Regions from separate parts of the Modicisalibacter sp. MOD 31.J genome, predicted to be linked through region 2. Evidence: predicted binding sites of a transcription regulator. Region 2 holds the regulator's gene; each other region holds the start of a gene.
The links. The regulator FNR, encoded in region 2, switches genes on or off when oxygen is low (the NO sensors DNR and NnrR bind a similar motif). The targets are predictions, from matches to a motif close to TTGATNTANATCAA.
Positions count from the first base shown of each region.

Region 1: a site for FNR is predicted at 3,672-3,685, ahead of KGR00_RS13640 (OmpW family outer membrane protein). Genes of this name have one in related genera too.
Region 3: a site for FNR is predicted at 3,119-3,132, ahead of KGR00_RS20595 (Hsp20/alpha crystallin family protein). Genes of this name have one in related genera too.

Region 1 covers NZ_JAGXFF010000003.1:669,462-675,347, reverse strand. The annotation lists gene KGR00_RS13655 (polysaccharide deacetylase family protein) at 40-1,029, shown strand; gene KGR00_RS13650 (hypothetical protein) at 1,065-1,601, opposite strand; gene typA (translational GTPase TypA) at 1,807-3,633, shown strand; gene KGR00_RS13640 (OmpW family outer membrane protein) at 3,839-4,468, shown strand; gene KGR00_RS13635 (hypothetical protein) at 4,577-4,879, shown strand; gene otsB (trehalose-phosphatase) at 4,992-5,759, shown strand; gene KGR00_RS13625 (glycoside hydrolase family 15 protein) at 5,726-5,886, shown strand, end outside.
Region 2 covers NZ_JAGXFF010000005.1:226,061-231,946, forward strand. The annotation lists gene KGR00_RS17870 (sulfite exporter TauE/SafE family protein) at 1-565, shown strand, start outside; gene hemN (oxygen-independent coproporphyrinogen III oxidase) at 636-2,048, shown strand; gene fnr (fumarate/nitrate reduction transcriptional regulator Fnr) at 2,148-2,891, shown strand; gene ttcA (tRNA 2-thiocytidine(32) synthetase TtcA) at 2,974-3,828, opposite strand; gene KGR00_RS17890 (hypothetical protein) at 3,918-4,139, opposite strand; gene KGR00_RS17895 (3'-5' exonuclease) at 4,175-4,792, opposite strand; gene KGR00_RS17900 (putative nucleotidyltransferase substrate binding domain-containing protein) at 4,843-5,886, opposite strand, start outside.
Region 3 covers NZ_JAGXFF010000006.1:172,104-177,989, forward strand. The annotation lists gene KGR00_RS20580 (hypothetical protein) at 1-308, opposite strand, end outside; gene KGR00_RS20585 (substrate-binding domain-containing protein) at 286-864, opposite strand; gene KGR00_RS20590 (alcohol dehydrogenase catalytic domain-containing protein) at 1,375-2,406, shown strand; gene KGR00_RS20595 (Hsp20/alpha crystallin family protein) at 2,482-3,015, opposite strand; gene KGR00_RS20600 (SHOCT domain-containing protein) at 3,221-4,045, shown strand; gene KGR00_RS20605 (glutathione S-transferase) at 4,188-4,910, shown strand; gene KGR00_RS20610 (DUF3581 family protein) at 5,103-5,816, shown strand; gene KGR00_RS20615 (helix-turn-helix domain-containing protein) at 5,827-5,886, opposite strand, start outside.

The DNA.
Region 1 (5,886 bases), on a different contig from region 2:
AGGTTAGTCGTGCGCGAGGCGCACAAGGAGAGGCTATCCATGAACGGTCTGAACCTGGCCCAGGACCTGGCCTGCCGCCTGCGTGGCCACTGGCGGCGCAGTCTGGTCGCGCCCCTGTGGGGACGCAGCGCGATCCTCGTCCTGCCCCGGGTGGTCGATGACGAGGCCACCGCCCGCCTGCCCCACCGTGCCCCCTGGTGCCTGGGGCGCGAGAGCTTCGAGCGGCTGCTGCTCAGCCTCAGCGACATCGCCCGGGTGGTCAGCCTGGCGACGGTCATGCAGCCCCATCACCAGCCACAGGCCTGCATCGCCCTGACCTTCGACGGCGCCTGGCGCGACGACCTCGACGCCGCCATGCCGCTGCTCGACCATTATGCGATTCCCGCCAGCGTCTTCGTCAGCAGCGGCCAGCTGCAGCGTGCCCGCGGCGACTGGCGCGCGGTGATCGGCGACGGGCTCTGGCAAGGGCCGCATGCCCGGCGCATCCACGACGCGCTGGGCGATGCCGGCCTGCCCCTGCCGCCGGCGCCCCCCGCGCAGCGGGACACCGCCTACAGCCGCGCCCTGCGCGGCTATCTGCAGCAGTTGGCGGGCGTCGCCGCCCACCGGCTGGAAGCGGTGACCGACTACCTGACCATCGAACTCGATCTGCCGCCGCCGCACATCGACCCCTTCAGCATCCGGCGGCTGGAGAACGAAGGCCTGATCCGCTTCGGCACCCGCGGCATCGGTGTCGCGGCCCTCGAGGGCCTGGACGACGAGGCGATACGCCGCCAGGTGCGGCGCTCACGTCTGGCGCTGGCGCGCCTGTGCCGGGAACCGCTGCAGGTGTTCGCCTACCCCGACCGCGACCCCTCGGCCCGGGTCCGCCGCATCGTCAGGGAGTGCGGCGTGACCATCGGCCTGGCTCGCCAGGGCGGCTGGCTATCGCACCGCGACGACCCGCTCTCGCTGCCGCGCATCCCGCTCTCGCAGCCGCTGGCCCAGAGTCCGGGGCGCTTGTTCGACTATCTGCTCGGCCAGTTGTGACACCCCGGCGGCCCGACGACCCGATGACCCGGCGCTTACGGGGAGCCGCCGGCGTCGCCCGCCTGCTCGATGATCCGGTAGACCCGCTCGCGCGCCTGACGGGCGTTGTCCGCCATTTCGCGCCGCAGCTTGAAGACCTCCGTGTAGACGTCGCCGGCACGGGCCGGATCGGCCTTCTCATCGCCATAGAGTTCGTACAGCGTTTCCATCCGCTCGTGCAGGCGTTCCATCAGCGGCTGCTGGGACTTGTAGAACTCGCCCTGGATCCGGCGAATCTGCCGACGCTGGTCATCGTTCAACAGGCGCTCGTCACCGAACGGCAGAGCACCGCCCATCATGCCCGGGCCATAGCCGCCACCCATCATGCCCGGGCCGTAGCCGCCACCCATCATGCCCGGGCCGTAGCCGCCGCCCATCATGCCGGGGCCGTAGCCGCCACCCATCATGCCGGGGCCGTAACCATCACCCATCATGCCGGGGCCGTAACCGCCCCCCATCATGCCCCCGTGGGCCAGGGCCAGGCCGCTGACCAGCACGGTCGCCAGCACGCCACCCATCAATCCGCGTTTCATCGTCGCTCCTCCTTTATTCCACGACCACTGCAATACCGCGCGAGCCGACTCGCGCCGTGTCCCGTTAAGCCTATGAAGGAACGGCCGAAGCGGCGTTGATGTAGGTCACGACAGCGCAAAAGCCCGGAAATCGGGGCCGTGAAGGTGGCAGGGGTCACGGCCTAGACCCTATAATGCGCCCCTTATTTCCCTGCAGGATCCCGTCGTGATCGAGAAACTTCGCAACATCGCCATCATCGCTCACGTCGACCACGGCAAAACCACCCTGGTCGACAAGCTCCTCCAGCAGTCCGGCACCCTGGACCGCAAGGCCGAGGGGCAGGAGCGCATCATGGACTCCAACGACCAGGAAAAGGAACGCGGCATCACCATCCTGGCCAAGAACACGGCGATCCGCTGGCAGGCACCCGACGACGAGGTCTACCACATCAACATCGTCGACACCCCGGGACACGCCGACTTCGGCGGCGAGGTGGAACGCGTGATGTCGATGGTCGACTCGGTGCTGCTGCTGGTCGACGCCGTCGACGGTCCCATGCCGCAGACCCGCTTCGTTACCCAGAAGGCCTTCGACCAGGGCCTCAAGCCGATCGTGGTGGTCAACAAGATCGACCGCCCCGGCGCCCGCCCCGACTGGGTGATCGACCAGATCTTCGATCTGTTCGACAACCTCGGCGCCTCCGACGAGCAGCTCGACTTCCCGATCATCTACTGCTCGGCGCTCAACGGCATCGCCGGCCCCGAGCCGGACGCGCTCGCCGACGACATGACGCCGATGTTCCAGTCGATCGTCGACATCGTCGAGCCGCCCAAGGTCGAACTCGACGGCCCCTTCCAGATGCAGATCTCGGCGCTCGACTACTCCAGCTACGTGGGCGTCATCGGCCTGGGCCGCATCAAGCGCGGCAGCGTCAGGCCCAATCAGCAGGTCAGCGTGATCACCAAGGAAGGCAACACCCGCAAGGGCAAGATCGGTCAGGTGATGACCCACATGGGTCTCGAGCGGGTCCAGACCGAACAGGCCGAAGCCGGTGACATCATCTGCATCACCGGCATCGAGGATCTGGCGATCTCCGACACGCTGTGCGATCCGAGTGCCGTCGAGGCGCTGCCGGCGCTGACCGTCGACGAGCCCACGGTCTCCATGACCTTCCAGGTCAACGACTCGCCGTTCGCCGGCAAGGACGGCAAGTTCGTCACCAGCCGCAACATCAAGGATCGCCTCGAGCAGGAGCTGATCCACAACGTCGCGCTGCGCGTCGAGCAGGGCGAATCGCCCGAGAAGTTCAAGGTCTCCGGGCGCGGCGAGCTGCACCTCTCGGTGCTGATCGAGACCATGCGTCGCGAGGGCTACGAGCTCGCCGTGGGCCGCCCCGAGGTGATCATCAAGGAGATCGACGGCGAGAAGCAGGAGCCGTACGAAGAGGTGATCATCGACTGCGAGGAGCAGCACCAGGGCGCGGTCATGGAGGAACTCGGCTACCGCAAGGGCGAGATGACCAACATGAACCCCGACGGCAAGGGGCGCGTGCGGCTCGACTTCATCATCCCCGCACGCGGGCTGATCGGCTTCCGCGGCCAGTTCCTGACCCTGACCTCGGGCACCGGCATCCTCACCAGCCGCTTCGACCACTACGGTCCGCTCAAGCCCGACGCCGCCATTCAGCGTCGCAACGGCGTGCTGGTGTCGATGGTCCCCGGCAAGGCGCTGGCCTATGCGCTCTACGCCCTGCAGGACCGCGGCAAGCTGATCGTCGAACACGGCACCGAGGTCTACGAAGGCATGCTGGTGGGCATCAACAACCGCGCCGACGACATGGTGGTCAACCCCACCAAGGCCAAGAAGCTCGACAACATGCGCGCCTCCGGCAACGACGAGAACATCGTCCTCACGCCGCCGGTACGCTTCACGCTCGAGCAGGCGATCGAGTTCCTCGACGACGACGAACTGGTCGAGGTCACGCCCAACCACATCCGCCTGCGCAAGAAACACCTCACCGAGAACGAGCGCAAGCGCGCCAAGAAAAAGTGACTCGCCACGGCCCGCCAAGCGCGGGCCGCTTCATTTTCTTGATCCAGGTCGTATTCCGGCCGTGCCCGGGAAACCACAGCGGCCAATTCTTGTCTCAAGACAATTTTTCCCGCCCGCGGCAGGGATATGGTGAAGGGGCTTTCAGTCGCCGACACGCAGTCCATGCAACATCGGCGTCGTCATCGTCACTTCAGGAGTTCCTGTCATGCGTACCGCCATGCTGCTTTCCGCCGCCGCACTCGCCGCCGCCGGCCTGGTCGCCACCAGCCCCGCCTTCGCCTACGGGCAGGGCGACTTCTACACCCGCTTCGGTGTCGCCAAGGTCGAGCCCAAGAGCGACAACGGCGAATTCGACGACCTGAACCTGGATGTCGACGTCGGTGACGACAGCGGCTTCGCCTTCACCCTCGGCTACCGCTTCACCGACAAGCTGGGCGTCGAACTGCTCGCCGCCGAGCCCTTCAAGCACGACATCGCGCTCAACGGCGACAACCTCGCTTCCACCAAGCACCTGCCGCCGACCCTGACCCTGCAGTACTACCCGCTGGGCGGAACCGACGCGCGCGTCCAGCCCTACGTCGGCGCCGGTATCAACTACACCCACTTCTCCGACGAAGAACTCGATGTGGGCAGCCTCGACCTCGACGACTCCTGGGGCGCCGCCGCCCAGGTCGGTGTCGACCTGCTGATCAACGAGCACTGGGCGCTCAACGCCGCCGCCTGGTACATCGACATCGATACCGACGCCACCGCCACCATCGCCGGTACCGACTACGACGCCAACGTCGAGATCGACCCGGTCGTGGTCATGGGCGGCCTCAGCTACCGTTTCTGAGCCCCCGCACGGCACGCCGGCCCTGTCCGGCGTGCCGCCCCCATGGGCGTTCCCCCGCCACACGCGCTACCCTGTGCAGTGACACCACCAGCGACAGGGAAAGCTCGCATGCACAAGCACATCGAATGGGACACCCCGGGCGAGACCAGCGTGTCCGCCCACTACGCCAAGGATCCCAACGACTACGGTGAACCCCACCCCGGCAGCATCCTCACCGGCCGCTACAAGGGCGCGACGGTGCGTATCCGGGTCGAGGCCTACCGCGACGCCACCAGCATCGGCGACGTGGTCGCCCTGATCGACCCCGGCAGCGGCGAACGCCTGCAGTCGCTCGGCGACTTGAACCTGGGCGACACGGTACGCCTGCCCGACGACAAGCGCGCCTTCCAGCCGGCCGCCCCCGACGACTGACACTCGCTCCCCGCCCCCGTGAAGGCGTATGCTGACAGCGCGGTGCCGAGCGCATCGCGCGTTATCGGTTTGTTGTGTCACGTTCTGTTTTTCGCGAACTACCGGCGAGACGATGCCCGATTCCAAGACACCGCCCGATGCCAAGACACCACCACCCCCGCGCCACGACTGGGCGCTGTTTCTCGACTTCGATGGCACCCTGGTGCCGCTCGTCGACCACCCCCGGGACACCCGTGTCTCCGCGCCGCTGCGCCGGCTGATCGCCACCCTGGATCGCGAGCTGGACGGCGCCGTGGCGATCGTCAGCGGCCGCCCGGTAGCCGAACTCGAACGCCTGCTCGGCCCGCTCGCGCTGCCGCTGGCCGGCGTCCACGGCCTGGAATGGCGCGACGCCGCGGGCGGCTATCACAGTGCCGTCGAGCACCCCGAACGCCTGGCCGCCTGCCGCGAGGCACTGGCCGACTTCGTCGCCGACCGCGACGGCCTGCACTACGAGGACAAGCGCGTCGCGCTGGCCCTGCACTACCGCGGCGCCCCCGATCGCGCCGACGACTGCCGCCGCTTCATGGCCGACTGGCGGGCCAGGCTGGGCGAGGGCTTCGAGACCGTCGCCGGCAAGTGCGTCATCGAACTGCGCCCGGCCGGTGTCCACAAGGGCTCCGCCGTCGCCCGGCTGCTCGACGAACCGACCTTTCGCGGCCGCCGCCCGGTGTTCGTCGGCGACGACGTCACCGACGAGGACGCCTTCCGCGAGGTCAACGCCCGCGGCGGGCTCAGCGTACGCGTCGGCCGCGGCGGCGAGACCACCGCAACCTGCTATCTTGACTCGGTACAGGAGGTACTGACATGGCTGGAGAGTCTGCCAACCCGAACGACCTGAGCGCGTCGTCCCAACCGCGCCCCACCTCCCTGGAACTCGGCCTGATCGGCAACTGCCAGATCGGCGCCCTGGTCGATGCCGATGGCCGGATCGTCTGGTGCTGCCTGCCGCGCTTCGACGGCGACCC
Region 2 (5,886 bases):
CGGGCTGCTGCTCGGCTACAACCTGGGGCGCATCGCCAGCTACATGCTCGCCGGGGCGCTGGTCGCCACGCTGGGCATGCTGGCCGGCGACGTCCACCGCGTACTGCGTCTGCTGCTGCAGGGGCTCGCCGCCGCGATGCTGATGCTCATGGCGCTCTATCTGGGCGGCTGGTGGCGCGGCCTGAGCCGTGTCGAGGCGCTGGGGCGGCGGCTGTGGCGCCGGCTGGAACCGTTCGGCCGGCGCCTGATGCCGGTGGTCCGCGTGCCCCAGGCGATGGCGCTGGGCGCGGTGTGGGGCTGGTTGCCCTGCGGGCTGGTCTATTCGATGCTCGCCTGGAGCCTCACCGGCGGCGACGCCTGGCGGGGCGCGGCGCTGATGGGGGCGTTCGGCCTGGGCACCCTGCCCGCGCTGCTGGCCACCGGCGCCGCCGCCCATCGACTGGCGATGCTGGTCCGGCATCCGGCGACCCGTACCGTCGCCGCGCTGACGATCCTCGCCTTCGCCCTCTGGCAGGGCTGGCAACTCGCCACGATGCTCGCCGGCGGCCATCCTCACGGCGCTTGATCCAGGTCACGCCGCCTCCCCGACCGGCCACGTACGATGAACGCATCGCCCCCGGTTCGAGAGAGCAGTCATGCCAGCCACCGTCGCCGATCTCCCCGCCGTCACGGCCACGCCTGCCGAACGGGAAGCGGCCCTGATCCGACGCTATGCCCACACCGGGCCGCGTTACACCTCCTACCCGACCGCCCTGGACTTCGCTCCGGGCTTCGGCGCCGAGGCCTATGCTGAGGCCCTCGAGAACAGCAATCGCTCGCAGCGATCGCTGTCGCTCTACGTGCACATCCCCTTCTGCCGGCGGATCTGCTTCTACTGCGCCTGCAACAAGATCGGCGCGCAGGACTCGCGGCGGGCCGATGCCTACCTGAGCCGCCTGGATCGCGAGATGGTGCTGGTCGGCCAACACCTCGACACCCGCCGCGAGGTCCGGCAACTGCACTGGGGTGGCGGTACGCCGACCTTCCTGACGCTCGACCAGATGAGCGATCTGATCGACCGGCTGCACGCCCGCTTCGGGCTGTCGTCCGCGCCGGATCGCGACTACGCCATCGAGATCGACCCCCGCGAGGCCAATGTCCTGACCCTGCGCCATCTTCAGTCGCTGGGCTTCAACCGCATCAGCCTCGGCGTGCAGGACTTCGACATCGAGGTGCAGCGTGCCATCAACCGTGTGCAGCCGCGCCAGTTGACCGAGAACCTGGTCGAGGAGGCCCACCGGCTGGGCTTCTCGTCGCTCAACCTGGATCTGATCGTGGGGCTGCCGCACCAGACCCGCGACAGTTTCGCCGACACCCTGCAGCAGGTGATCAGCCTGGCACCGGCCCGGCTGTCGGTGTTCAACTACGCCCACCTGCCGGCGCGCTTCAAGGCCCAGCGTCGCATCGACCCGGCCACGCTGCCCTCGCCCGAGGAGAAACTGTCGATCCTCGAGGTCACCCGCGCGCTGCTCGACGAGGCCGGCTACGTGCACATCGGCCTGGACCATTTCGCGCGGCCCACGGACAGTCTCGCCGTGGCCCAGCGCGAGGGGCGGCTGCACCGCAACTTCCAGGGTTACACCACCCACGGTGACTGCGATCTGGTAGGGCTCGGCGTCTCGGCGATCAGTCAGATCGACGACAGCTACGCCCAGAACCCGACGCGGCTCGCCGACTACGAGGCGGCGCTCGATGCCGGCCATCTGGCCACTTGCCGCGGACTGCGCCTGACCGCCGACGACCGCCTGCGACAATTTGTCATCCTGCGCCTGATGTGCGACCTCAGCCTCGATCTCGACGCGGTCGGCGAACGCTTCGGCCTCGATGCCACGGCCTATTTCGGCGAGGCCCTGAAACGGCTCGAGAGCGCCGAACGCGACGGCCTGGTGAGGCGTCACGGCAATCGCCTGACAGTCACGCCACTGGGCCAACTGCTGGTGCGCCACCTGGCGATGGCCTTCGATGCCCGCCTGGACGCCAAGGGCGACCGCTACTCCCGGATTCTCTGAGAACAACTATTGAGAAAAACTTTCACGATCATACCCTCGCTATATCACCCATAATGCAACTACCATAGCGAGAGTGCTTCGAAAGACTGGGAGACAACCATGGCGAATTCCGCCCTCCACGTGCGCCGGCCGCGACTTCAGGAAGCGCGTTGCCAGACCTGCAGCTTGAGTTCCCTGTGCCTCCCCCTGGCGCTGGGGACCCAGGAACTGGACAGCTTCGACGCGATCATCCAGCGCCGCGCGCCGCTCAAGAAGGGCGACACGCTGCTGCGCCAGGGCGATCCCTTCACCAGCGTGTTCGCGGTGCGCTCGGGCAGTCTCAAGCAGGTCAGTCACGAGGGCGATGGCGACGACCAGTTGACCAATTTCTACCTGCCCAGCGAACTGGTCGGCCTCGACGGCATCGACGAGCAGCACTACCCCGGCAGCATCATCGCCCTGGAGACCACCACGGTCTGCGAGATCCCCTTCGAGCGTCTCGACCAGCTTTCCGAGGCCCTGCCCGAGTTGCGTACCCAGCTCTATCGCAACATGAGCAAGGAGCTGCGCGACGACCGGCGCATGCTGCGCCTGCTGTCACGCAAGACCGCCGACGAGCGCCTGGCCAGCTTTCTGGTCAACCTGTCGACGCGCTTCCGGCGGCGCGGCTACTCCCCCTACAGTTTTCGCCTGTCGATGGCCCGCGCCGACATCGGCAACTACCTGGGGCTCGCCGTGGAGACCGTCAGCCGGATCATCGGTCGCTTCCAGCAGCAGAAGCTGGTCGACGTCCAGGGGCGCGAAGTCAACATCCTCGACCTCGAGGCCCTGGAGGAAATGGCGGAGGGCTCCGGCTGTCAGTGACAGCCCACTTGGCATTCGCGAAAACACCACGGCCCGCCGAGCATCGGCGGGCCGTGGTGTTTTCGGTCGGGGGTTGTTTCGCTCAGGCTTCGCGTGCCAGCAGATCGAAGGCCTCGATCCGCGAGGCGTTGAGACGCTGCTGCTTGTCCTCGAGCCCCTGGAAATCGAACAGGTCGCGATCGGCGAGCTGTGACGGGGCGACGTTGGTGACCGCCTTGAACATCGTCTCCAGCCGGCCGGGGTGAGTCTTTTCCCAGTCGGCGAGCATCTCCTTGACCACCTGACGCTGCAGGTTGGGCTGCGAGCCGCACAGGTTGCAGGGGATGATCGGGAATTCCATCAGCCGCGCGAACTCGGCGATGTCCGCCTCGCGGCAGTAGGCCAGCGGGCGGATGACGATGTTCTTGCCGTCGTCGGAGAGCAGCTTGGGCGGCATCGACTTGAGGGTTCCGCCGTAGAACATGTTGAGGAACAGCGTCTCGAGGATGTCCTCGCGGTGATGGCCGAGCGCCACCTTGGTGGCGCCGATCTCCTCGGCGAAACCGTACAGCGAGCCACGCCGCAGTCGCGAGCACAACGCGCAGGTGGTCTTGCCCTCCGGGGTCTTCTCCTTGACCACCGAATAGGTGTCGCGCTCGAGGATGTGATAGTCGACGCCGATGCCGTCGAGGTATTCGGGCAGCACGTGTTCGGGGAAACCAGGCTGCTTCTGATCGAGGTTGACCGCCACCAGCGAGAAGTCCACCGGCGCGTTGCGCTGCAGATTACGCAGGATCTCGAGCATGGTGTAGGAGTCCTTGCCGCCGGACAGACACACCATGACCTTGTCGCCGTCGCCGATCATCCCGTAATCGATGATCGCGTTGCCGACCTGGCGACGCAGGCGCTTCTGCAGCTTGTTGAACTCGCGTTTCTGATTACCGGTAAATGCTTGCATGGGTCGTGCGACACGCAGGGAGAAGTGGAAGGCGCGCCTATGCTACCACCCACTCCCGCGACTTGCGATGTCCCGCCGTGGCGGTGCCGTCAGAGGACGTTCAGCAGCATCAGGTAGCGCAGCACCACGCCCGGCAGGATCAGCACGATGCCGATGCGCTGGCAATGGAACTCGCCGCGGTTGAGTCCCAGGCGCCGGCGCCAGAACAGCAGCACGCCGTGCAGGTCCTGGGTGCGTCTCACGTAGCACAGGTTGGCGAGCATCAGGAGCCCGAACCCGGCCACCAGCAGGCCATTCTGCAGCCATTCCATTCGTTCACGTCCTCGCTATCCGGGTTGTCGTTCATTCAGCAGGCTTCCAGGGCCCCCTGCTTCAAGCGCACGTACATCAGGGCGGTGGTCACGGCGTCGCCCAGCGCGGTGTGGCGCTGCATCAACGGCACCCGCAGGGCCCGGGCGACGCTTTCGAACCCCAGGTGCGGCTCGACCTGGGGATGGGTACGGCGCATCCAGCGACGGTACGCCTGGGCCAGATCGACGGTGGCGTTGGGCAGATCGAACCCGAACAGCGGCCGCAACTGACGATTGATCACCGCCACGTCGTAGTCGACGCACCAGCCCAGCAGCGGGCGATTGCCGATGAAGTCGAGCAGGCGTTCCAGGGCATCGCCGAGCGAGACGCCACCGTGGAGGTCGATACCGCGCAGCCCGTGGACCTTGATCGACTCCCCAGTGAGGCTCGCGGGGCGTTCCAGGCGCAGGTCGAGGGCATCGCTGGTGAGCACGCGGCCGTCCTTGATCCTCACCGCGGCCACCGACACCAGATCCGCCGTGCGCGGGTCGAGCCCGGTGGTCTCGCAGTCGATCGCCACCAGTTCGTCGCCGGTGTAGGGGTTGAAGAGCCAGCCGTAGCGGCCGTTGACCTGTCGGCGGCGGTCGGCCGCGCGACGCAGGGATCGAAGCATCACGACACTCCCTTAGCGAGCCACGTCGACATCCGGTTCGACGGGCCTGTTCAGTACTCGAGATGAAAACGTTGGGTCAGGCGCTGCTTGAACTCCTTGACCAGGTGCAGCGCCTCGCGCAGCAGGTCGCGCTCCAGCGACGACAGGCGCTGCACCACCACCCGGTTGGCGCTGTCGAGCGCGCCCGGCGGTTCGTCGAGGCGCGCCAGTTGCTGGGTGAGCCGCAATTCGGCGAACAGCGTCAACGCTTCACCCAGGTCCTCGGCGAAGCGCGCCTCCAGATGACCCTCGTCGGCCAGCGCCTCGAGCCGGGCCAGCGTCGAGGTCGGCCGCAGGCGGTGTTCGAGGGCCAGGGCACGCGCGCCGTGGACGATCGGAAAGATCCCGCCCTTCTTGATGTCGATGCCGTGCTGGGGGCGCTTGAGCGAGCCGAACAGGGTCAACGGCGTGGAGAAGCTCAGCGCCGCCCGGGCGAAATGCGCCAGCAGCATCTGGTCGTGCGAGCAGCGCGCGAACAGCGTCTCGCGCACGGGCTCCAGCAATCGCGGGTCGCCAGCCACGGCATGAGCATCGAGCAGGATCGCCAGGTTCATCAGCGCCGGACCGTCGCCCTCGTCGGCCCAGTGGTGGATGCGCTGACACCAGCCGCTGACGGTGTTCACCCACTGCGGATTGCTGACCATGATGTTGCCCGGGCAACGTGGGTAACCCAGTTCGAGCAGGGTCTCGGTGAAGCGCGTCATCTGCTCGCCGCGCTCGGCCCAGTCGCCGTCGTCGGCGAGGATCAGGGCGTTGTCCTGGTCGGTCTTGAGGATCTGCTCGCCGCGCCCTTCGCTACCCAGTACCAGCAGGCAGCAGGCCTCACGCTGCGCCGGCGCCACCAGGAACTCGAAGGCCTTGTCGATGATCCGGCCGTTGAGGGCGGCCAGCAGCTCCATCGCGAAGCGCAGCTTGACCCCCTGGGCCATCAGGGTCTGGACCAGCGAAGGCAGGCGCGCGCTGGCCTGGGCCAACGCCTCGAGGTCCTCGGCCTGCTCCAGCTCCAGGCTGACCATGTGCGAACGGCTCGAGAAGAAGCTCAGCACGTCGGTCAT
Region 3 (5,886 bases), on a different contig from region 2:
TGATCGAGCCTGGGGCTGGCATCGTCGTCACCGGCGCGACGGCTGAGCACCTGGGCGGACACCAGGACGTCACGCAGGGGGCGCAGCGAGACGTTGAGGCCGATCTCGGTGTACTGGAAGCTGCCGTCGTTTTCGCTGCTCGGGCCGAAGAAGTCGTTGTCGTCGCTGACCAGCCAGGCCTGACTGAGAAAACCGTGAACCTGCAGGGTGTCCATGGCGTCGGCCTTGGCGACCGGCCAGGGCAGGCAGCCCGCCAGGGTGAACAGCGACCATGCGATCAGGCGCTCAATTCGCCAGCGATATGACATGGACACTGTCCTCCAGTTGATCGCGCTCGAGATAGCCGACACCGCCCGGTGTCGAGGCCACGCGTTCGAGCATTTCCCGTTCGTCGTCCACCGGGTGGGGGGCCTGGCCGGTGCCGGAGAAGACCACCCGATCCCAGGCCAGTCGCAACTGGTGGGGGTAGACGTTGAGCAGCCTCTTCGCGAAGCGCTCGTGCACGGGGTCGTCGTCGGGCAGCACGAAGACGTTGATCGCCTGGCCGTTGGGCCAGGTGCGCAGGCGCATGGCAAAGATGGCGCGGGCCATGTCGTGGGAGATGACGCGCGCGCCGACTCCCTGGTTGGCGATCACCACGACATCGTGCTCGGCCCCCTGGGCCGGACCCTGGCAGGCCAGCAGCAGCAGCGCCGTGCAGCCGACGAAATGCCGGGTCAGATGGCGCGTCCACGGGGGCGGCGCCAGGTTGCCGGGATGGAATCGGCGGCGGCGTGAGCCAGGGCACCCGGAAATCCGCGAGGTACCCGATGGAATCGAGGACGCGATGGCATCGTTACGCCGCTGGGGTCGACGCCAAATCATGAGGTGGAAAACGCCCAGGACGCGGGCAAATCGTTAGCGCACTTCGGGTAGACTTTCCCGCGAAGCCGCAAGAAATCGTCAGCTGGCACGAGCGTTTTCATTCGTCTGTTTGACCCCGAGTTACGACCCATGAGGGACGTTTACCATAATACTAGCGTGTCAATCGAATCCATCATCCTGGCAAAAAAGCCGACCCTTCTCGTGCGATGGCTCAGAGGGCAAGCCTGATGCCTTGTAGCGCGAAGTCTCTAATTAATATTTGGTATCCCGCGCCTGTTCGATAGCGCCGGCGGAGTGGCCAACCCTCGCCACGACCGGGCGGCGATCAGGTATGTTACTCGTGCTCGGCACAAATATGAATTTCACTAAGTTATTTTTTTCACAGCACTTCCCGCAGTGAACACGGCGGAGACACCGGCAGGTCGTGCCGACCTGATACCGATCAAGGCGGACGCCACCACCCCGACTAGACTCGAATCATCGCCTGCGTCACCGACCGGAGAGTGCCCCATGCGTGCCATGCAATTGCATCAGTTGACCCCCGTGACCCAGCGCGCCACGCCGCTGCGCATCGGCGAGATCGAGGCGCCGCAACCCGCCGCGGGCCAGGTGCTCATCGAGGTGGGTGTCTGCGGCGTCTGCCACACCGAACTCGACGAGATCGAGGGGCGCCTGCCGCCGCCTCGTCTGCCGCTCGTTCCCGGTCACCAGGTGGTGGGTACGATCATCGGCGTGGGCCGCGGTGTGAACGACGCGCGGCTGGGGGAACGGGTGGGGGTCGGCTGGATCGCCTCGGCCTGCGGCGAGTGCGACTACTGCCGCAGCGACCGCGAGAACCTGTGTCCCGAGTTCGTCGCCACCGGGCGCGACATCGATGGCGGCTATGCCGAACGCATGGTGGTCGATGCGCGCTTCGCCTGTCCGATTCCGGGCTCGCTCGACGACGCCCAGGTGGCGCCCCTGCTGTGCGCCGGGGCCATCGGTTATCGCTCGCTGCGTCTGGCGGCCCTGGAGAACGGCGAGCCGCTGGGCCTGACCGGCTTCGGCGGCAGCGCGCACCTGGTCCTGCAACTGGTGCGGCATCGCTATCCCGATTCAGCCGTCTTCGTCTTCGCGCGCAATGCCGCGGAGCGCGAGTTCGCCCGCCAGCTCGGGGCGCGCTGGACCGGCAACACTCATGAACGCCCACCCGAGCCTCCGGCGGCGATCATCGACACCACGCCGGCCTGGACGCCGATCGTCGCGGCGCTGGGTCATCTGGCCCCCGGCGGGCGTCTGGTGATCAATGCCATTCGCAAGGAGGGGCGCGATCAGTCGGCTCTTCTGGCGCTGGAGTACCCGTCACACCTCTGGTTGGAGAAGCGTATCCAGTCGGTGGCCAACGTCACCCGCCGCGATATCGTCGAGTTTCTCGAGCTGGCCGCCGAGATCGACATCCGTCCCACGGTGCGGACCTTCCCGCTGGAGGAGGCCAACGGGGCGCTGATCGAACTCAAGACGCGTTCGGTGCGCGGTGCCAAGGTGCTAAAGATCAGGGAATAGCCACGGAAAAGCCAGCATGCCGACGTAAAGGGCCGCGCCGGCGGTGGACGGCGGCGCGGCAGACCTCGGTGGCACTCACTGGATGTCGATTCGCCGGCGACGGGCTTCCTTGAGCTTGGGCAGGATGAGTTCGAGCACGCCGTCCTGGAACGAGGCGCTGGCCTTGTCGGGATCGACGTCGCCGGGCAGCGTCAGCGTGCGGGCGAAGGTCCCGCGCGAGATCTCGCTGCGGAAGTATTCCCCCTTTTCCTCCTTGCTGGTCGTTGCTTGCTCGCCCTTGATGGTGACACGGTTATCGGCGATCGAGACGTCCAGATTGTCGCGTTCGACACCGGGTATCTCGGCGCGCAGCACGAACTCGCCGTCGCGATCGATCAGATCGACCCGGGGCAGGCGTGGCCCGGCCATGTCGAAGCGGTCCCAGAACTGGCGTTCCTTGAACAGCGGACGCATCCAGCCGCGATCGAAGACATGCTCGAGCAAGCGGTCGAACTCCTCGAACGGTGTCATCGCCTGATTGCCGGACCGTCCGGGGGGTGATTCCGGCGCGCCGGGGGTGGCGTCCTTCATCTCGCTGACGTTGCTCATGTCGCTGAGTTTCTTGGCCATGGGAAAACCCTCCATGAAGAGGATGTGGTCCGGCGCTTGGGCCCGCCGGGACCACCGGTGAAACCCACGGATAGAAAGATAGTGAGGCCCGTGTAAACGCGTATTGACGCTCGTCAAGAGCGCGTTGGGCGAAGCCGTCAAGATGAGCGGGGGCCCGCGATGTAAACCCGCTAGACTGACGGTATCGATCAGGGAGGACGCCTGCATGGCACGACTTTCATCCCAGGGCGAAGCGACGGTCGACGAGCTCGCTCAGCGTCACGGCTTCAGCCGCGAAGCGGTCATACACATGCTGTTCGCGGTTCGTGACGGCAACGGCGGCATGGCCCAGTTCAGTCATCCCGAATTCGGCGGCTCCGGGCAATGGATGCGCGGCGGCATGCTGATGCTCGGCGACATGTTCAATCATGGCTTGAAAGGGCGGGTGGACGCGCTTTGTCACGACGTCGCCGAACGGCTCGCCGCGCAGCCCGGGCTGCTCCATACGGGCAGTTTCCAGTCGCAGCGCCAGAGCGGCGGTGCCCGGCAGTATCAGGACACGGGCGACATGGCCGGCACCTCGAGCCTGTTCGTGGCCGACCCCGACGATCGCTGGTGGCCGGCGGCGCTCGGCGAGCCCGATGCCCGGGGCACGCAGAATCAGCTGCGCTATGCCTACTTCGCCGGGCCAAGGCGGCTGGCGGTGCACAGCAACGGTAGAGTCCGGGTCTACGACACCGGCGATCACCGTATCGGCGGCTTCGCCCAGCAGCAGGGGGCCGGCGGCTCGATCACCTTTACCAGCCAGCACGGCAGCGTCGATGTGACCCGATTGACTCTGGTCTCGACCGACGACGCGGGCCTCGCCGCGGTCCCGCCGGCGAGCGAACCGGCCCCGCCGCCGTCCCCGAGCCCCTCGCCTGGCATCTCGTCCGTCGGCGGAGACGACGTCTTCGCCGCCCTGGAGCGGCTCGGCGACCTCAAGGCCAAGGGCATCCTCACCGAGGCGGAATTCGCCGCCAAGAAGGCGGAACTGCTCGCCCGGCTGTGACGCATGCCGCGATGGGCGGGGCACCTTGCCGCCGGTGCGGGTGGCGGGCGTGATGCCGGGGCGAATCTCGCCCGCGGCCGGTCACATTCTGCTACCTTGGCTAGTCGTTCCCGCAGGGAAGCGAGCGATCGAGGAGACGACCATGCGCTACGAACTCTATTACTGGCCGACCATTCAGGGCCGCGGCGAATTCGTCCGGCTGGCCCTCGAGGATGCCGGCGCCGATTACATCGATGTGGGCAATGCCTCGGATGCCGGCATCACCGAGATCTCCGACTACCTCGACGGCGAGAGTACCTCGTGTCCGCCGTTTGCGCCGCCGTTTCTCAAGGCAGGCGAGGTGATCGTCTCGCACGTCGCCAATATCCTGCAGTTCCTGGGGCCACGCCTGGGCCTGGTGCCCGAGGACGAGGCGACGCGCCTGTGGGCCCATGGCCTGCAGCTCACCGTGACCGACTTCGTCGCCGAGATTCACGACGTCCACCACCCGATCAGTTCGGACGAGTACTACGAGGACCAGAAGGGGGTGGCGCGCCAGCGGGCCGAGGCCTTCCACGAGGCGCGGCTACCCAAGTTTCTCGATTACTTCGAGCGGGTGATCGAGCTCAATCCCGACAGCGGCGACTGCCTGGTCGGCGGTGAACACAGTTACGTCGACCTGTCGCTGTTCCAGGTGGTCAGCGGGCTGCGCTATGCCTTCCCGTGTGCCATGGAGCGCCTGGCCCCGCGCTACCCGGGCGTGGCCGCGCTGACAAGCCGCGTCGTCCGGCGCGAGCGCATCGCCGACTATCTGAGTTCCGAGCGCCGCCTGCCGTTCAACGAGAACGGCCTCTTCCGCCACTACCCCGAGCTCGACGTGGCCTGAGCGCCCTGCGCCCCTGGCGTCGGCTAGCGCCCTGGGTGAGGCGTTTTTACGCACGCCACCTTCACGCACGTTCTGGTCAGCGGCAGCGCAATGCTGTAGAACGCCACGATTGAGGCATTCGCTGAACGATTCCAACGCGCGGGCCGCTCGATGGCGCACCGACGGTTCGGCTTTCAAGGTACCAGGACTGGCATGTTTCTCGACGATTTCCATACAGTGGCGGATGGCTGGATCCGCATCACCGCGACGCAGGCGAGCCGCTTTGCCAAGCGGATGGCCGGCGACTACAACCCCATTCACGACCCGGATGCCCGCCGCTTCTGTGTGCCCGGCGATCTGCTCTTCGCCCTGGTGCTGGCGCGCCACGGACTGTCGCAGCGCATGACCTTCCATTTCCGCGGCATGGTCGGCGACGACGTACCGCTGGCCGTCGAGGAGCGTGACGGCGGTGCGCTAAGCGTCGTCGACGCGACGGGCAAGGCCTTTCTGGATGTCGAGCGCAGCGGCGAGACCACCCGCGATCCGGCCGTGATCGAGGCCTTCACCCGCCGCTACATCGCCTTTTCGGGGCGCAATTTCCCGCATTTTCTCAAGCCGCTGCTGGAAGAGCATGGGGTGATGTTCAATCCCCAGCGCCCCCTGGTGATCTACGACAGCATGGGCTTCGCGCTCGAGCGGATCGACGATGCCGCGCTGGAGATCGCCTTCGACGGTGCCACCTTCGAATGCCAGGGCAAGCGCGGCGAGGCGCGGCTGGCATTCCGCATGCTCGCCGACGGGGCCCCGGTGGGGACCGGCGCCAAGAAGCTGGTGGTCAGCGGCCTCCAGCCCTACGATGCCTCGGTGATGGATGCCTTCGTCGAGACCTTCAACCGGCGCAAGTCGGCATCCGGCGCCTCGTCGTGAGGCCCTTCGTTCACGGGGTCGCCTTTTGCTGGATGGCCAGCCGCAGCGAACGGAAGCGGCGCCGGTACTG